DNA from 2 places in the Parageobacillus galactosidasius genome. Region 2 is predicted to be linked to the other one. Evidence: a T-box and tRNA genes for the amino acid it is inferred to sense, from the RefSeq annotation. Region 2 holds a T-box; the other holds one or more tRNA genes.
What was found. The T-box of region 2 lies ahead of serS (serine--tRNA ligase). A T-box ahead of a tRNA ligase gene usually reads a tRNA of that ligase, here a tRNA-Ser.

Region 1 (9,160 bases), 1.6 Mb from region 2:
GGGCTTTTACTCCTTTCGATGACCCGGAAAATACGCGGATGATTGCTCCCTCTTCACGCCGGACAGGCATATCGCTTGCTTTTAAATTTTGATAACGCGGCTCTGTCATTTTTTTTGCGCTCGGCAAATTAATCCATAGCTGCAAACTGTGCACGGTCGAGCCTGGCGCCGGATCTTCTTTATGGATCACCCCTCGTCCTGCCGTCATCCACTGCACATCACCGGGACCAAGCGTTCCGTGGCCGGCTTTGCTATCAAAATGTTCCAACTGACCGTCAATCACGTACGTCACCGTTTCAATGCCGCGATGCGGATGAAAGTCAAACGTCCCGCGTTGGAAAATATCCTCCATTAGCATCAAAAACGGATCGTATTCTTCCCAATTTCCCGGCTCTAGCACCGGCCCGCTTCGATGAATCGGGCTATTTGTCTCTATTTGTACCGTTTTTACACGGCGGATGCGACGCTGTGCTGACATCTATGTGTTTCCTCCTTATGATCTTTATCTGCATCGTACTCTACACAACAATGAATGCAAACGATTTACTTTGTGACATCAGGTAACGGTATATCTTTCCTATACTCAAACGGATAGGAAATTGGCTTTTTTACGCTTATTGTTTCATTCGTTGCTGCCGCATCATCATGCTCTTTATATTTTGGCACATCATCAAGCGGAATTTCTTTTCGGTAATCGAACATCATGCTAGGAGTGTGAATCATGTCCGCAACGAAGACATTTCACTCCTTTCTCCCCCCTTTTTATTTTCCTTTTACATACATTTCGTCATAAGATGCTTATGTTCCTGCTGACGCATCATCTTTTTTCTTAAAAGTAAATTACTTTACAAAAGTAAGTTAGTTACATTATTATATTTACGTTAAAACACTATGCCATTGATATTACATGGATTTCCATAGTGTTTGTTGTTTTCATTCCACGCTATTTATACTAACGAAAGGAGAAAGAACATGGCTAAATTATTGTACATTACAGCAAATCCAAAACGGGAAGAGGAATCTTACGGCTTATCCGTTGGAAAAGCGTTTCTTAATGCTTATAAACAACAAAACCCGCAAGACGAGATTATCGAATTAGACCTTTATCGTACCGACATCCCTTACATTGATGCCGATGTATTAAACGGCTGGGGCAAATTGCAACAAGGGCATACATTTGAACAGTTAAGCGCGGAAGAAAAACAAAAAATCAGCCGCATCAATGAGTTAACCGATCAGTTTATCAACGCAGATAAATATGTGTTTGTCACACCGATGTGGAATTTTAGTTTTCCACCAAAAATGAAAGCTTATATCGATACAATCTGCATCGCAGGCAAAACGTTCCGTTACACGGAAAATGGTCCGGTAGGGCTATTAACAGGAAGAAAAGCGGTGCACATTCAAGCACGCGGCGGAATTTATTCAGAAGGACCAATGAAAGAAATGGAATTTGGAGACCGTTATTTGCGGGCAGTGCTCAGCTTCATCGGAATTACTGATGTTCAGTCCATTTTTGTCGAAGGAATGGCACAATTCCCGAATGAAGCCGAAACAATTAAACAAAACGCGATCAAGCAAGCAGAACAAGCAGCGAAAAACTTTTAACAAAATGATGACCTGTTCCTTTGATAAGGGACAGGTCATTTTGATTTTTCTATTAAAATAAAAAAGCTTGCCGATGTAATCGACAAGCTGTATGATTCCAAATTAGTATAATATGTAGTTAAGATAATGATATGGCGGAGGAGGAGGGATTCGAACCCCCGCGGGCTGTGACACCCCTATCGGTTTTCGAAACCGACCCCTTCAGCCAGACTTGGGTACTCCTCCACTTGGTTGATGGAGCCTATCGGACTCCTGCGTGCGGGGCAGGCGCTCTCCTAGCTGAACGAAAGCCCCATCACGAAATGATCGGGAAGACAGGATTTGAACCTGCGACCTCACGGACCCGAACCGTGTGCTCTACCAAGCTGAGCTACTTCCCGTTCATATCCATTGTTCTCTCGTTAGCGCCAATTAGTATTCTATATTAAAAAAATAGGGTAGTCAATACTTTTTTAGTAAAAAACTTTTCGAATAAAGAATAACGCATCCTGACATGTTTTCGCCAGCATTTTTCTACGTATATGATGTACAATCTCTATCATGTTCGTGATCAATCGTCGACTAACCAAGCCACCCATCCCAATCATCTTTTTAAGAGAAAAAGGGAATCTCCTCTTATGTCAGAGGAAAGTCCCCCTCTATTTTCAATATACATCCCGCTTCGTAAAGACGATAAATGAAATCACGAGTGCCGCAAGTCCCCACACCGCCAGCACCGTCATGGAAAACCCGAGCGTCATGCCTTCAATCGGTGGCGCTGTCCCATTGACATAATCCGTAAGGCGAAGATTGACCATAAACAAATATTTTGCCGATTCCCACGAAGACACCATATTCGATAAAATCGCTCCGGAAATCAATGCCGCAAGCATAATGCCCATCACTGCGGCGGTGCTGCGCATCAATACAGAAAGCATGAACGTCAATGTTCCAACGACAATCGAAACAAACCAAGCAAGCCCTAGTTCGATTAACACGTACTTCCATTGTGGAAGCAAATGTACCCCTTCCGTATTAAGTTCTTCACCGTTAATGGTAAAACCAGTTAGTAACGGCAGCCGCCATCCTTGATACCCAAATACAATCCCCGAAATCAAATAAGAAAGCAAAGCGACCATCAATAAAATAAACGAAATCGATAGAAGAAGCGCTATGTATTTGCTAAGCAAAATCGTTCCGCGTTTGACCGGTCTTGTAAGCAGCAGTTTAATCGTTCCTATGCTTGCTTCTGAGGATACTAAATCCGCCGCGACGACCATCATTAAAAGCGGAAGAAACAAATCGATCGCGTTTTCAATAAACATGCGCATAAACGTTGGCGCACCGGGAGCGGATGGATTAATGTCATGTTCCAAATAATATTGTTGCTGCTGAAGGCGAATGTGCAAATATTTGCGCCATTCTTCCGAAATGCTGCTTGAATTCAGACGGTTTTGCGCGTCAATAATTTGCTGCTGCAGCTGCGTCCGCCAATCTGTTGTTCCGAGCCGTTCCTGTATTTCCTGCACCTGCTTATATTGCGCGTATGTAAAAAGGACAACGAGTACGGCGACAATCGCCGCAATTACCGATAACCGCTTTTTGCGGACAATTTTCAGCATTTCGTTGTACACGAGGTTACTCAATCGCATCCCCTCCCGTTAATTCAATAAACAAATCCTCCAGTGTCGGCAGTTTCGGCTGAATTTCATGGACGTGTACTCCCGCTTCTACTAGTTTTTTGTTCCATATGGACAAATTCTTTCTTTCATATGGAGTCACCAGCCTATCTCCTTGAATGGCGACAGGCGACGTTTCTTTCTCTAGTATTTCTTTCGCTGTTTCGATGGGGGCGGCTTTCCAGACAACTCGCGCTTGTTCTTTAAGCAGCCGTTCCACCGTGTCCACCCGAAGCAGCAGCCCTTTTGCCATAATCGCCACGCGGTCGCACATTAATTGAATTTCGCTTAACAGATGTGAGGAGACAAGCACGCTCAATCTTTCTGATTCTGCCAAAAAGCGGATAAATTGGCGCATTTCGCGAATGCCGGCAGGATCAAGCCCATTGGTCGGCTCGTCCAAAATCAGCACTTTCGGCTTTCCTAGCAGCGCCTGCGCAATGCCGAGACGCTGTCGCATCCCAAGCGAATACGTGTTCACCCGATCGTGAATGCGGTTTTGCAAACCGACTAACTCCACCACTTCCATGATTCGTTCTTTTGGAATATCGGGAACCATGCGCGCAAAGTGCTCCAAATTTTCCCATCCACTTAAATACGGATATAATTCTGGATTTTCGACAATGCAGCCGATATGGCGAATCGCTTTGGTAAACTGACGCTCTAGGTCATAGCCGCAAATAGAAATATGTCCCGATGTTGGCTTGATAAGCCCGACAAGCATGCGGATGGTGGTCGTTTTTCCCGCGCCATTCGGTCCTAAAAACCCAAATACTTCACCTTCCTTCAGTTCAAATGAAATTCCTTTGATAATTTCTTTGCGGCGAATTGTTTTGCGTAAATCGGTTACGACAAGCGGTGCGTGTGTTGTCGTCATTGTTTGTCCTCCTCCGTCCACGTAATTAAAGAAGCGACACGTTCGCCAATGCGTTTATAGCCTTCCTTATTCGGATGGAAATGGTCGCTGTACAAATAATCATTCACATGAAGCTCAAACAAATCGAATATCGGCACAGCAATGATATTTGGATAGCGAGCTGCCGTTTCTGCCGAAGCAAAATTCCACTGCCTTACGATCGCGGATGTCTTCTTTGCGTCACCGAGGTCGCTAAACGGATTGTATAGCCCGATGTAAAAAACAACTGCATCTTTATTGACGCTGCGAATCGTTTGAAAAATACGGTCTAAGTTGTGTAAATACGCGTTTTTTGCCTGCTCGATTTGCTTTGGCGCAAGCTTTAGCGCTTCTCCGCCTTGAAACAAATCATTCCCGCCGATCGTCATCACGATGATGTCAGCCATTTTTAGCTGCCTCTTTATCTCAGCTTGTCCTAATTGCTTAAGGAGTCCGTCAGATCGCTGTCCTTTAATAGCCAAGTTTGTTACACGAATCGGTTTCGTTGTTTTTTTACGGAGAGAATCGACCATATAGCCAATATACCCTTTTCCGCTTTCGTCTCCCGTTCCCCTTGTCAGCGAGTCGCCAAGAGCGACAATATAAATTTCACGGTTGTCCGCTTTTTTCTCTTTTGTATATTTCGTCGTGCCTGCTGGCGGCATCGCGGCGGAAAAAAATTGATCTTGAATGCCCATGGCAAAACCGCCAAGCCATAATATTCCCGCCAGCACGGATACAATCGTGATGGTGCTTACAATACCGCGTCTCATGCAATCATCCTTTCTTATCTTTGTTACTTATCATACAATATTTTCATCCAGGCTACACCTTTAGACTCTCCGCATTTGATAGTAAAAAGCACGCCGTTATAAAACAGCCGCCACAATGAAAAAGCTTGGTGATTTCACCAAGCCGTTCTTACTGGATTATGTTCAAACAAATTTCTAGTGCCTTACCGTTTTTGCAAATAATCTACAATTCCCATCGAACATACTTGTAAATCGAGACGGATGATGTCATACGCTTCTGATGTCGGTGAAATATTTCTTTCTTGCAAGAAAGCGCTGACTTCTTCATACAGCTTGCGAAAAACCGATTCAGCTTTTTCCTGCATCGATGCGCCAGGCATGTTGGCAATCGCTTTTTCTCCTGCTTCGACAAACTTTGGAAGCCAAAAACGAAGCTGTTCAAACGCTGCGCGAGGGTTTTCTAGCATGCCAAAATGACCGAAATAAATGCGTTCAGGTTGAAGCTGCTCCAATCGCTCTGCCGATTGCAGCATCGCCTCTGGCCGGAATTGGTTCGGAGAAGTGGACGGCAAACAATATTCAAGCCCATCTTTTAGCAATTGCGGATAAAACACTCCGATCGTATCGCCAGTAAAAACGCCGCGGCTGCGCGAATCGTAAATCGAAAAATGATGGTTGGAATGGCCAGGCGTATCCAAAAACGTCAACGTACGCTCACTGCCGAGCGTAAGCGTATCACCATCTTCTTTCACGATGAGACGATCCTCTGGAATCGGTACAACCGGGGAAAACAATTGGTCAAATTTTTCCCCATACACCGCCTTTGCTCCTTGGATTAACCGTGATGGATCTGCTAGATGCCGCTTCCCTTTCGGATGAACAACAACAAGGGCGTTCGGACATTTTTCAAGCAGCACGCCAGCGCCGCCAGCGTGGTCCAAATGAATATGTGTCACAATAATATAGCGGATATCCGCAGGATCAATTTGAAGCGCTTCTAGTCCTTTTAATAAATACGGAACAGAAGGGCTTGGACCTGTCTCAATAATAGCAAGCTCTTCTTCGTGAAGCACATATGTACCGGTGCGCTCTGCAACTCCTAAATCAAACAGATCAATCATCGAAATGTTGTGCCCTAAATCACGAGGTTTTTTCATCATATCATCTCCTACTTTTTATCTTTACTGAATATTCTACCAAATTACATATAAATAGAGAAACTATATTATTTTAAAAAATGGAAAAGGACATGAACCGATTTCAAGCAAAGACAACTTTGAAATCCATCGTTCATGCCCAATGAAAATTGTTCCATTGTAAAGAAGCGTCTATAATATTCGCAGCTAACAGGAGAATCTAGCGATCAGTACAATGCGGAACTAAATATCCTTTGCGAAAAAAATTATTCAACTGTCATTATGACGCAAGATGATTAGATAGAGACGCTTTCCGATGTGTGCGGATTGCCCACCATATCGAAACAGCCCAGCCAAATATGATGATTGCGTAAATCGTTGCATGCCAATTTCTAGGAGTTTCCCATGCATGAAGCAAGGTGCGAATGTTTGTGAAAATGATGATGCCTCCAACTAGAACCCCAAGCAAATGGGATGGCATCTTACGAACAAGCCACGCGGCGATTGGCGCAGCGACGATTCCCCCTAACATTAGCGTTCCTACCCAAAACCAATTGACTTGTTCCCAGCCTAACGAAATGACGAATCCAATGGTAGCGGATAAAGCAACGGCAAATTCCGACGTATCAACTGTTCCCACCACTTTTCTCGCTTCCATTCCTTTATTCGCAAGAAGAACAGGGGTGGAAATCGGGCCCCATCCTCCTCCGCCAGTGGCATCGAGAAAGCCGGCCACTAAACCAAGAGGAACAAGCTGCTTATTCGAAAATTTCCGCGGTGGTTGTTGATCTTGTCTAGGTGAAAGAAATAAAAACCGATACATAATATAAAACCCAAGCGCCAACAAAAATAGTGAAATATATGGTTTAATGACATCCCCTGGAAGATTGCTTAAAAAGCAGGCACCGAAAAACGCGCCAAGCGAGCCGGGAATAATTAATTTGATCACCATGTCACGGTCGACATTTCCAAATTTAATATGAGACGCGCCTGAAGCTGCAGTTGTGACCACTTCCGCTAGATGCACCGAGGCGGAAGCGACCGCCGGAGCAATCCCGAACGCAAGCAACAGTGTTGTTGATGTAACCCCATACGCCATTCCGAGCGAACCGTCGATGAGCTGAGCGATGAATCCAACAATCACAAACACGATTAACTTTTTCATTTTTTTCCCTCCACCTAAAATAATCGAAATATTTTTATTAATTTATACATTAATACCAAGTAATCACAGTTGTCAACTATGAATTATAAAAAAACAAAACAGGGTTCAGACCCATCGTCTGAACCCTGTTTTGTCCAAGTGTAAACCAACGGAATTTTATCATGTGATCATCTCCCCCTTTACTTTCGTTTCGAGGGGGATTGGGGAAAAATATTAAAATTTGGCTTGATATTGTTCAATTTCCCAAGCATGCACAGCGGTGCGATAGCTGTCCCACTCCGCTTTTTTCATGGCGACATATTCACCGAATACGTGATCACCTAGGGTTTTGCGACCGATTGTGCCGTTTTCGAATTCTTGAATTGCCGCTCCTAAACTAGCTGGAAGATTTTCGATGCCAAGTTCGGCGCGGCGCTCTTCTGTCATATGGAAAATATCTTCATCAATTGGCGCCGGAACCTGCAAACCTTTTTCGATTCCGTCCAACCCAGCGGCAGCAATGATGGCAAACGCAAGGTAAGGATTGGCTGACGGGTCCGGACAACGGAGCTCGACGCGGGTCGCCATACCACGTTTTGCTGGGATGCGGATTAATGCTGAACGGTTCGACGCCGACCATGCGATGTAGCAAGGCGCCTCATATCCCGGGACAAGCCGTTTGTACGAGTTGACTAGCGGGTTCGTAACAGCGGCAAAGCTTTTGACATGCGCGAGCAAACCAGCGATAAACTGATAGGCTGCTTCCGATAACTGATTTTCATCACTTGGATCAAAAAACGCATTTTCGCCGTCTTTAAATAGCGACATGTTCACATGCATGCCAGAACCATTGATGCCGAACACCGGCTTTGGCATGAACGTGGCGTGCAGTCCATATTTATTGGCAATCGTTTTTACCACCCACTTATATGTAGTTGCATTGTCTGCCGCCCCCAACGCATCGGCATATTTAAAGTTAATTTCATGCTGCCCCTCTGCCACTTCATGGTGAGATGCTTCAATGGTAAAGCCCATTGCCTTTAACGCACGGTAAATTTCTAAACGAACGCGCTCGCCAAGATCTCTTGGAGATGGCTCGAAATATCCGCCGTTATCATGGAGTTCTGTCGTCGGGTTTCCATTTTCGTCCGCTTTGAATAAAAAGAATTCCAATTCCGGACCGACAGAGATAGTAAACCCTTTTTCTGCCGCACGCTCTATCGTTTTCTTTAATACGTTACGAGGGTCTCCTTCAAATAACGTTCCATCGGGATTGATGACAGAGCAAAGGAAACGTGCTTCAGCGTATCCTTCTTCTACTGTCCAAGGCAATACAGCAAACGTGTTTAAGTCAGGAAGAAGATAGAGATCGGATTGGTTGATGGGAGAAAATCCTTTAATTGAGGAGCCGTCAAACATCATTTTTCCTTCCACAACATCATCAAGTTGCTCCGCCGTCACCGTAACGTGTTTTAAAATTCCTTCGATATCGACAAATTGCAGATGCAAAAGCTCAACGTGTCTTTGTTTTATCGTTTCTTTGATTTGCTCAAGCATTACCGTTTGATCGTTTGCTGGAGAAATCACTATATTTGACATGTTATATTACCTCACATTCGAATGTTTGTTTTTATAACATGTTTTTATTATAGGGAAGGAGAGTAGGTTTGGCAATACTTTTTTATTAATTTTTCTGTATTTTTATAACGCTAATAGGAAAGCGTTTTCAAAAAACTACAAAACCTGAATAATAAATAGTTATGCATTTGCATATTTATGCAATTACTTTAATAAAAAAGACAGCCGCCTATAAAGGAGAATTCATCAACAACCTTTTAGACAGCCGCCATGATAAACGTATGTAGCCATATCAAGAGAAATTGTTATCATCACCGTTTTGCTTTTCGGATACACATACACGAGCCTTTGATTGGCTGTTCAATGTCTTTCACCCAAACCCGCTCGTA
Region 2 (9,160 bases):
ATATAACATCACTAAAGATAAAAGTCAACACCTTTTATGGCAGAGCGGGCGGGCAAATCCGCCCTGCTCTTATTTATCGAATAACTTCTAGATTTCCCATGTACGGACGCAGTACTTCTGGAATGACAACCGTTCCATCTTCCTGCTGATAGTTTTCTAAGATGGCGGCCACCGTGCGACCAATCGCCAACCCTGATCCATTGAGCGTATGCACATATTCCGGTTTCGCCTTTGGTTCGCGGCGGAAACGAATGTTAGCACGCCGTGCTTGGAATGCCTCAAAGTTGCTGCACGAAGAAATCTCACGATACGTTCCATAGCTTGGCAGCCATACTTCAATATCATATGTCTTCGCCGATGAGAACCCTAAATCACCGGTGCATAAACATACAACACGATAAGGAAGTCCAAGCAGCTGCAAAATTCTCTCTGCTTGATTTGTTAACTTTTCTAATTCGTCATATGAATCTTCCGGTTTCACAAATTTCACCAGCTCTACTTTATTAAATTGATGCTGGCGAATAAGCCCTCTTGTATCACGTCCAGCAGAACCAGCTTCGGCGCGAAAACATGCACTATAAGCAACATAGTAAATCGGCAAATCTTCCGCGGATAAAATTTCATCACGATGTAAATTTGTCACAGGCACCTCTGCTGTCGGAATTAAAAAGTAATCGTCTGTTTCGATACGGAATGCGTCTTCTTCAAATTTTGGCAATTGCCCTGTTCCCGTCATACTCGCCCGATTGACAAGGTACGGAGGCAATATCTCTTGATAGCCAAACTCCTCGATATGAACATCAAGCATAAAGTTAATTAACGCGCGCTCCAGGCGGGCGCCGAGTCCTTTATAAAAGACAAAGCGGCTTCCTGTTACTTTCGCGGCCCGTTCAAAATCAAGAATACCGAGCTGTTCGGCAATATCCCAGTGCGGTTTCGGTTCAAATGAAAACGAACGCGGTTCCCCCCATTTGCGGACTTCGACATTATCTTCTTCCGACTTTCCGACGGGCACCGATTCATGTGGGATATTTGGAATAGACAATAATAACGCATTTAGTTCCTCTTCCACTTGGCGGATTTCATCATCCATGGTTTTAATGCGATCCCCTACATCCCGCATCTCGGCAATGAGATGATCAGCATCTTTTTTCTCGCGTTTCAATACGGCGATTTGTTGGGATACTTCATTTCGTTTATTTTTTAGTTCTTCTGCTTTTGCGATTAATTCGCGGCGCTTTTTGTCTAGCTCTTCAAAGCGATCGATATTTGTTAAATCTTCGCCGCGCTTTAGAAGCTTTTCTTTTACTTCTTCAAAATGATTGCGCAAATATTTGACATCAAGCATCAACGATACCTCCTTTTTTATTATTATTATAAAATAAAAACTCCCGTCCCCAAAAAGGGACGAGAGTAATCCCGCGTTGCCACCCTAATTGAAGACGAGGCTGTCTTCCGCTTGAATCGATAACGGCGAAAAGCCGAAAATGCTTACTAGCTTGCGCGTTCGGCATTTTACTCCAGGATGGATTCACAAGTGTTTCCCATCGGTTTGCACCACCCACCGACTCTCTGAAGAGAAACGACCTTGCTACTAGTTCCTTTCATCGCTTTAGCGCTATGCGATTTTCATATGCCTGTTTGTACCAATAATGTACTATAAGTTTTTTTGAAACGCAACTCTTTTTATGCTTTCGCTTCTTTCACCATATTGAGAAAATATTGTGTCATACGATAGTCATCGGTCAATTCAGGATGGAACGAGCATCCTAGAAACTGCCCTTGTCTTGCCGCAACAATACGTCCTTCATATTTCGCCAAAACTTCGACGTCCTCTCCTACTTCCACAATATGTGGAGCGCGGATAAATACACCGATAAAATCATCGGCAACGCCAGCAATCGAAAGCTCGGCTTCAAAACTTTCACGTTGACGGCCAAAAGAATTGCGTTCCACCGTAATATCCATCAATCCTAGATGCGGCTCATCATAACCGACGATTCGTTTCGCTAACAAAATGAGGCCAGCGCACGTGCCGAACATCGGCTTTCCCGCTGCAGCAAACTGTTTTAACGGCTCGATAAATCCGTATTTATCCATCAAACGGCGCATCGTCGTACTTTCGCCGCCAGGAAGAATAAGGCCGTCAATTTCCTCTAATTGCTCTATTTTTTTTACGACCACTGCCTCGGCGCCGCACGCTTCAATGGAACGAACATGTTCTTGTACGGCACCTTGTAAGCCAAGCACTCCAATTTTCATCATAACGTCTACTCCTTTACTTACCAACCACGCTCTTGCATACGTTGTTCTGGCAATAATGATGCGACATCAATGCCGCGCATTGCGCTACCTAATCCTTTGGATAAATGGGCGATTAGCTCGTAATCTTCATAATGTGCCGTTGCTTCAACGATCGCCCGCGCATATTTTTCTGGATTTTCCGATTTAAAAATACCTGAACCGACAAATACCCCATCTGCACCTAAATGCATCATCAATGCCGCGTCAGCCGGGGTCGCGATACCGCCTGCGGCAAAGTTGACGACAGGGAGGCGGCCTAACCGCTTAATTTCGCGCAATACTTCAACCGGAGCACCTAAATTCTTCGCTTCTGTCACAAGCTCGTCTTCACTCATGCTGACGACTTTTCGTATTTGCGCATTTACTTTGCGCATATGACGCACTGCCTCGACAATGTTTCCTGTTCCTGGTTCTCCTTTTGTGCGAAGCATCGATGCCCCTTCAGCAATGCGGCGCGCCGCTTCTCCTAAGTCGCGACAACCGCAAACAAACGGAACGGTAAATTGTCTTTTATCAATATGGAATTCTTCATCAGCTGGTGTTAATACTTCACTCTCATCAATATAATCAACACCTAACGCCTCAAGGACGCGTGCTTCGACGTAATGACCGATACGCGCTTTGGCCATAACAGGAATCGATACGGCCTTCATCACTTCTTCAATGACCGTCGGATCTGCCATGCGCGCGACACCGCCAGCGGCACGAATATCAGCAGGGACGCGTTCCAATGCCATCACCGCTACTGCACCGGCTGCCTCTGCGATTTTCGCCTGTTCCGCATTCACCACGTCCATGATGACGCCGCCTTTTTGCATTTCCGCCATTCCCCGTTTTACACGATCTGTACCTGTAATTGCCACTTGTCATTCCTCCTTATTTCACTATGCCGTTATACTGTGATGGTTAACGCTAAATACCACAGTATTACAATAGATGATTACATTTTTTTATTTTACCTCAATTTTTTAAAAAATCACAATAGAAAAAAGCTCCCTAAAAAGGAAGGAGCTTTTAAAACCAGCCTTTGACCGTTTTTACTACGCTTGTCCATACATCGCCAAACAGCCCGCCAATTCCTCTCACTGCAAGCACAAACCAGTTTGCTTTTTCGACGCTTTTCTTTGTAACAATATTTACTTTTACATTATTTTTCATTTCTGGACTTAAAAAGCTATACTCCTCTGTGCCTTTGTATTGCAATGTCATATATCCGACTTTTTCACCTTTTTTTATAGGTGCGACTAATTCACCTTTGTCTGTTAATTTCTTTTGATCAAAAACATATACAGGACGATAGTTTTTTTCCTCTCCGTTTTTCACGACAAGAAAAAACGGCTTATCGGTTACGATGGCAACCGACTTTTCTTTTCCTTTCACTACCGGTAGCGTCGATTTTCCTTTTAGTTGATATCCTTTCGGGTATAGCTTTTTGATAGAGTAATTGCTAAATCCATAGTGAAGCAGTTTTTCCGTTTGTTCAAATCGAGCTTCGATGGTCGATTTTCCGTTGCTTTTCGCATTCATCACTACTGTAATGAAACGAACGCCATCTCGTTCCGCTGTTCCGGTAAAACAGTATCCAGCAAATTCGGTATAACCTGTTTTTAATCCGTCTACTCCTTCATATTCGCGAACGAGTCCAGGCAGCATCCAGTTCCAGTTATCCATCTTAATTTGATCATCGGTTCCTTCGCGAAATATTTTCCGAGGAGTACTTGCTGTTTCCAATACTTCTGGATATTCTTTCAACAAATGATACGCTAGTGTGGCGACGGAACGGGCAGACATCACATTCTCTTCTCTCTCGTTCGTTCCTTCCGGATGAAACCCTTTTAAATCTTCATTGCTTAATCCCGTGGAGTTGACAAATTTATATCCCTTAAGTCCTAATTGTTTCGCCTTTTCATTCATCATTTTGACAAAGTTTTGTTCCGAACCACCGACAATTTCGGCAATAGCTACCGTTGCAGCGTTGGCGGAATAAATCGCCATCGCTTCGTAAAGCTCACGAACAGTGTATTTTTCGTCTTTTCGTAAAGGAACGTTGGATAAAGAGCGATCTTGCGAAAGACGATAAACGTAGTCGCTTGGTGTATATTGCTGATCCCATTTTACCCGTTTTTCTTTAATTGCTTCTAACAGTAAGTACTCGGTCATCATTTTGGTCATACTAGCAATACCGAGAACTGTATCAATATTTTTTTGATACAAAATTCTCCCTGTATTTGCATCAACAAGTATCGCCGCATCTGCTTCGATATTTAGCGGATCGCTTGCTGCTTTTGCCACACGAAATGGCAACAGGCTCAAAAATAGAGAAATAATAAGTAAACTGATCAACATTTTATGTTTGATGTTTTTCACTGTCACACCCTCCTCACACAAACGTTATTGTAACACACTCCAGTGCAAAAAAATAGACGGAGAAGCTTTTCTCCGCCTAAGTTAGGTCAATAGACATATATTAAGAAAGAGAATAGTTTGGTGCTTCTTTCGTAATTTGCACATCATGCGGATGGCTTTCTCGCAATCCGGCACTCGTCATGCGAATAAATTGCGTCTTTTCTCGTAGTTCTTCTAAATTTCTTGTTCCGCAATACCCCATTCCTGCACGTAAACCGCCGACAAGCTGATAAATCGTGTCAGCTAAAGGTCCTTTGTAAGGAACGCGCCCTTCAATTCCTTCAGGAACAAACTTTTTATTATCCTCTTGAAAATAACGGTCTTTGCTTCCTTTTTCCATCGCAGCAACAGATCCCATTCCGCGATACACTTTAAATCTTCTTCCTTGATAAATTTCCGTTTCTCCAGGGCTTTCTGATACTCCGGCTAAAAGGCTGCCCAACATGACCGCGTGTGCCCCTGCTGCCAATGCTTTTACAATATCGCCGGAATATTTAATTCCGCCATCGGCGATGATCGGGACGCCATATTTACGGGCTTCTGTCGCACAGTCGTATATTGCCGTAATTTGCGGTACACCGACTCCCGCGACAACGCGCGTCGTACAGATCGACCCAGGGCCAATTCCGACTTTAATGATGTTCGCTCCTGCCTCGATCAAGTCGCGTGTCGCCTCCGCTGTCGCGACATTTCCAGCGATAATATTTAAGTCTGGATATTGTTCGCGAATTTTACGCACCGTTTCAAGGACGCCTTTGGAATGGCCATGCGCCGTGTCCACGACAATGACGTCAACATTTGCTTCTACCAGCTTTTTCACGCGAATCATCGTATCAGCTGTAACACCAACAGCTGCCCCTACAAGAAGCCGTCCTTTCGCGTCTTTTGCGGAATTTGGAAACTCGATTACTTTTTCAATATCTTTAATCGTAATAAGTCCTTTTAGTACTCCGTTTTCATCGACAAGCGGCAATTTTTCAACTTTGTACTTTTGTAAAATCTTTTCTGCTTCTTCTAGTGTCGTTCCGACCGGGGCTGTGATTAAATTTTCTTTTGTCATTACATCGGCGATTTTAATGGAATAGTCTTGGATGAAACGCAAATCACGATTTGTAATAATGCCAACGAGCTTTTGCTCTTCCTCATTATTGACAATCGGCACGCCAGAAATACGATATTTACTCATTAAATGTTCCGCATCGTATACTTGATGTTCAGGGGTTAAGAAAAATGGATCCGTAATAACTCCTCGCTCCGAACGTTTCACTTTGTCTACTTGCTCTGCTTGCTGCTCGATGGACATATTTTTATGGATAATCCCAAGCCCACCTTGTCTTGCCATGGCAATTGCCATTTCTGCTTCGGTTACCGTATCCATTCCTGCGCTAATAATCGGGATGTTCAACTGTAATGTTTCGCTTAACTTTGTAGTCACATCTACATCACGAGGCAATACATCTGATTTTGCAGGAATAAGGAGCACATCGTCAAACGTTAATCCTTCTTTAGCAAATTTCGATTCCCACATGTTTTCTCCCCCTTGTCCGGAAAATTATTATTAGTAGCTTATCAACTGGTTAAACTACTGTCAAGGAATAGAGAAAATGTTCAACTTTTCAGTTATTTTGTTAAAAAATTCATGGTAGGGGGATAGAAATGTTGGATGACAGAAACATTCCAAACAAATTTATCGTATTTCATTCGGCAGATATAGCTCAACAACTGCTTTATCAATGCTATGTAAAACAAGAAAGAGAAGATGCTATGCAAAAAAGCTACACGAACTGCTATCCATTTCTTTATTATTTAGAACACGGCCAAAACTTTTATTCAACCGCACGCCATGCGCCTTTATCGATTAAGCCTGTTCTTTTATTTTACGGAATGGTACAACTTTTAAAAGCTTGCCTGCTTACTGTCGATGCAGATTATCCTGAGTCTACTTCCGTTTTAGCACACGGAGTCTCAACAAGAAAAAGAAAAAAACAAGGATATGAATTTTTAGATGACGAAGTAAAGGTACAAAAAAACGGCTTGTTCACTCATTTTTCTGAAAAAATGTTTCATGTGAAACAAACAACAGGAGAAAAATTTCGAATGGTTACGTTACTGCAAAGAATATGCGAACTACATGAATCACTTTCCATATTTAACGATAAAAAAATATTGTCTATAGAAGTTATACATAACTCTTCTCTCAATTCCATTGCGATTCCGATAGAAATTTTAGATCATTATCATATGACGTTAAATCGCTTTATTCATTACATAGAGCATGAATGGCATTTTTTAAAAGCTACTTTTGTGAAAGAAGAAGATCGTTTTATTCACATCGGCATCGAATCGCCACTACAGCCAATTGGATGTGAACCATTTATGTTTCATTTGAATGGAACATACCGTATTCCAGTAAAGAGAGAAAAAATATTTATGCTTCCGGAAGTAATTGCCCATTATTTATTACTATATAACTTAAGTATGATTTCACGATATGAAACGGAATGGTGGAGTGAGTTATTACACTCTTATTCAAGTAACGCATATACATTGATTGTTCAATTTTTATCTTTGACTGCAGAAAAAGTACCGTTATTGCTTTATGAATATTTGATACAGCGGCTGTTTCCAGCATAATGAAAAAGCACCCTGCCTAGAATAAGGCAGGGTGCTCTATCAGTGAAATCTTGCCTAGCAACGACCTACTCTTGCAGGGGCGCTGGCCCCAACTACCATCGGCGCTGGAGAGCTTAACTTCCGTGTTCGGGATGGGAACGGGTGTTTCCTCTCCGCTATTGTCACTAGGCAATTATCCACCCTCTCAGGCCGGCTACGCATCGTCGCCTTGGTGAGCCGTTACCTCACCAACTAGCTAATGCGCCGCGGGCCCATCCGTAAGTGGTAGCAAAAGCCACCTTTCAACCAAAGACCATGCGGTCTTCGGTGTTATCCGGTATTAGCCCCGGTTTCCCGGAGTTATCCCGGTCTTACGGGCAGGTTACCCACGTGTTACTCACCCGTCCGCCGCTAACCGAACAGAAGCAAGCTTCCGTTCGGTCCGCTCGACTTGCATGTATTAGGCACGCCGCCAGCGTTCGTCCTGAGCCAGGATCAAACTCTCCAAAAAGAAAGTTGATTGGCTTATTAATTCGGCGCCGACACCGAAGGTGTCAAGTCGCCTTCGCTTTTCTTATTGTCCAGCTTCAGCGCCTAGCTCTCTCGTGCCAAATAACCTTCCCCCTCGAAGTGCAGGCACTTTAGCGGGTGAAGAACATTTGGCTTCGAGAGCTGATCGCGTCGCCTCCGCTTTTCTTATTGACGCTTGCGTTTTGTCTAGTTTTCAAGGAACTTCAAACTCTAAATGATGACAGCTATTAAATAATAACTAAAAGCAAAATAAAAGTCAACATGTTTTTTATAAACATTTATAAATTTATTTGTTTTTTCTTCAAGACAGGCTTTATTCTATCACTATTATTGCTGTTGTTCAAGAGTATTTTTCTAGAAAAAATTTTTTGCTCCATCATCGTTAATCAATAACTTCTTCAATATGAATATCTCGATGTTCACTTAGAGAAAGAAATTCGTCTTTATCTACGATTTTGACAATTGGTCTTGTTGGCGCTTCCCGCTGCATAAAAACGATTTCCGCCATTTCACCGTTCGATAATTTGACAACTGTTCCTATATGAAAATTTATCAAACTGTCTAGTAGTATTTGTATCGCTTCCATACTCAATTTACCAAAGTGCTCGACTTGAATTTTTTCAAGTGCTTTAAAAGGCGATTGTTTTCGTCGATAAAGACGTTCGGACGTCATCGCGTGATAAACGTCAGCTACGGCCACTATTTTACTATAAGGGTGAATTTGCCGATCACGAATTCCAAACGGATAGCCCGTTCCATCATTGCGTTCATGATGCTGCAATACAGTTAGCTTTACTCCTTCTTTTAATGACGTTATTTTTCGAACCATTCGATAGCCAAACACGGTATGTCGCTTTACTTCTTCATATTCGCTAGTAGTAAGCGCAGATTTCTTCGCTAAAATTCTCTGATCAACCTTCGCCATGCCACAGTCAGATAATATACCCGCCAGCACAATTTGATAACAGTCCCCTTTACTATAATCTAATTGTTTTGCTAAAAATCCAGATAATAAACCAACACTGACAGCGTGATGGTATAAATAGTCTTCTTTTGTGGCATAACGATATAGCGTTAATAGCTCTTTTCGATGATGTACAAATTTATCGAATAAAGGGATAATAATATCTCTTATTTCCCCTATATCGATAGGAGAGCCTGACTGCCAAGATTGAAATGCTTTTTTATATTTTTGAACCGCTTTCAGATAAAGTGATATCGGCTGCTCATTGCTAGTGTTATCGCCATCATGCTGTCCAAGCAATTCAGCTGGTCTAAATGGATCGCCATTTGCCAGAACTGGTTC

Region 1: it has a tRNA-Ser gene. The T-box ahead of serS (serine--tRNA ligase) is inferred to sense a tRNA for this amino acid. The anticodon was not compared.

What each region holds. Positions count from the first base shown of each region.
Region 1 is NZ_NDYL01000002.1:434,681-443,840, forward strand. Features, by position in the region: gene B9L23_RS11565 (pirin family protein) at 1-478, opposite strand, end outside; gene B9L23_RS11570 (hypothetical protein) at 544-723, opposite strand; gene B9L23_RS11575 (FMN-dependent NADH-azoreductase) at 973-1,608, shown strand; tRNA gene B9L23_RS11580 (tRNA-Ser) at 1,741-1,833, opposite strand; tRNA gene B9L23_RS11585 (tRNA-Pro) at 1,915-1,988, opposite strand; gene B9L23_RS11590 (ABC transporter permease) at 2,253-3,233, opposite strand; gene B9L23_RS11595 (ABC transporter ATP-binding protein) at 3,226-4,143, opposite strand; gene B9L23_RS11600 (SGNH/GDSL hydrolase family protein) at 4,140-4,934, opposite strand; gene B9L23_RS11605 (MBL fold metallo-hydrolase) at 5,117-6,070, opposite strand; gene B9L23_RS11610 (sulfite exporter TauE/SafE family protein) at 6,330-7,214, opposite strand; gene B9L23_RS11615 (glutamine synthetase family protein) at 7,428-8,792, opposite strand; partial or broken gene B9L23_RS11620 (gamma-glutamylcyclotransferase family protein) at 9,018-9,160, opposite strand, start outside.
Region 2 is NZ_NDYL01000002.1:2,000,613-2,009,772, reverse strand. Features, by position in the region: gene serS (serine--tRNA ligase) at 74-1,348, opposite strand; T-box leader at 1,401-1,617, opposite strand; gene pdxT (pyridoxal 5'-phosphate synthase glutaminase subunit PdxT) at 1,687-2,265, opposite strand; gene pdxS (pyridoxal 5'-phosphate synthase lyase subunit PdxS) at 2,283-3,167, opposite strand; gene B9L23_RS19670 (serine hydrolase) at 3,319-4,650, opposite strand; gene guaB (IMP dehydrogenase) at 4,772-6,238, opposite strand; gene B9L23_RS19660 (YaaC family protein) at 6,367-7,344, shown strand; gene B9L23_RS19650 (HD-GYP domain-containing protein) at 8,237-9,160, opposite strand, start outside.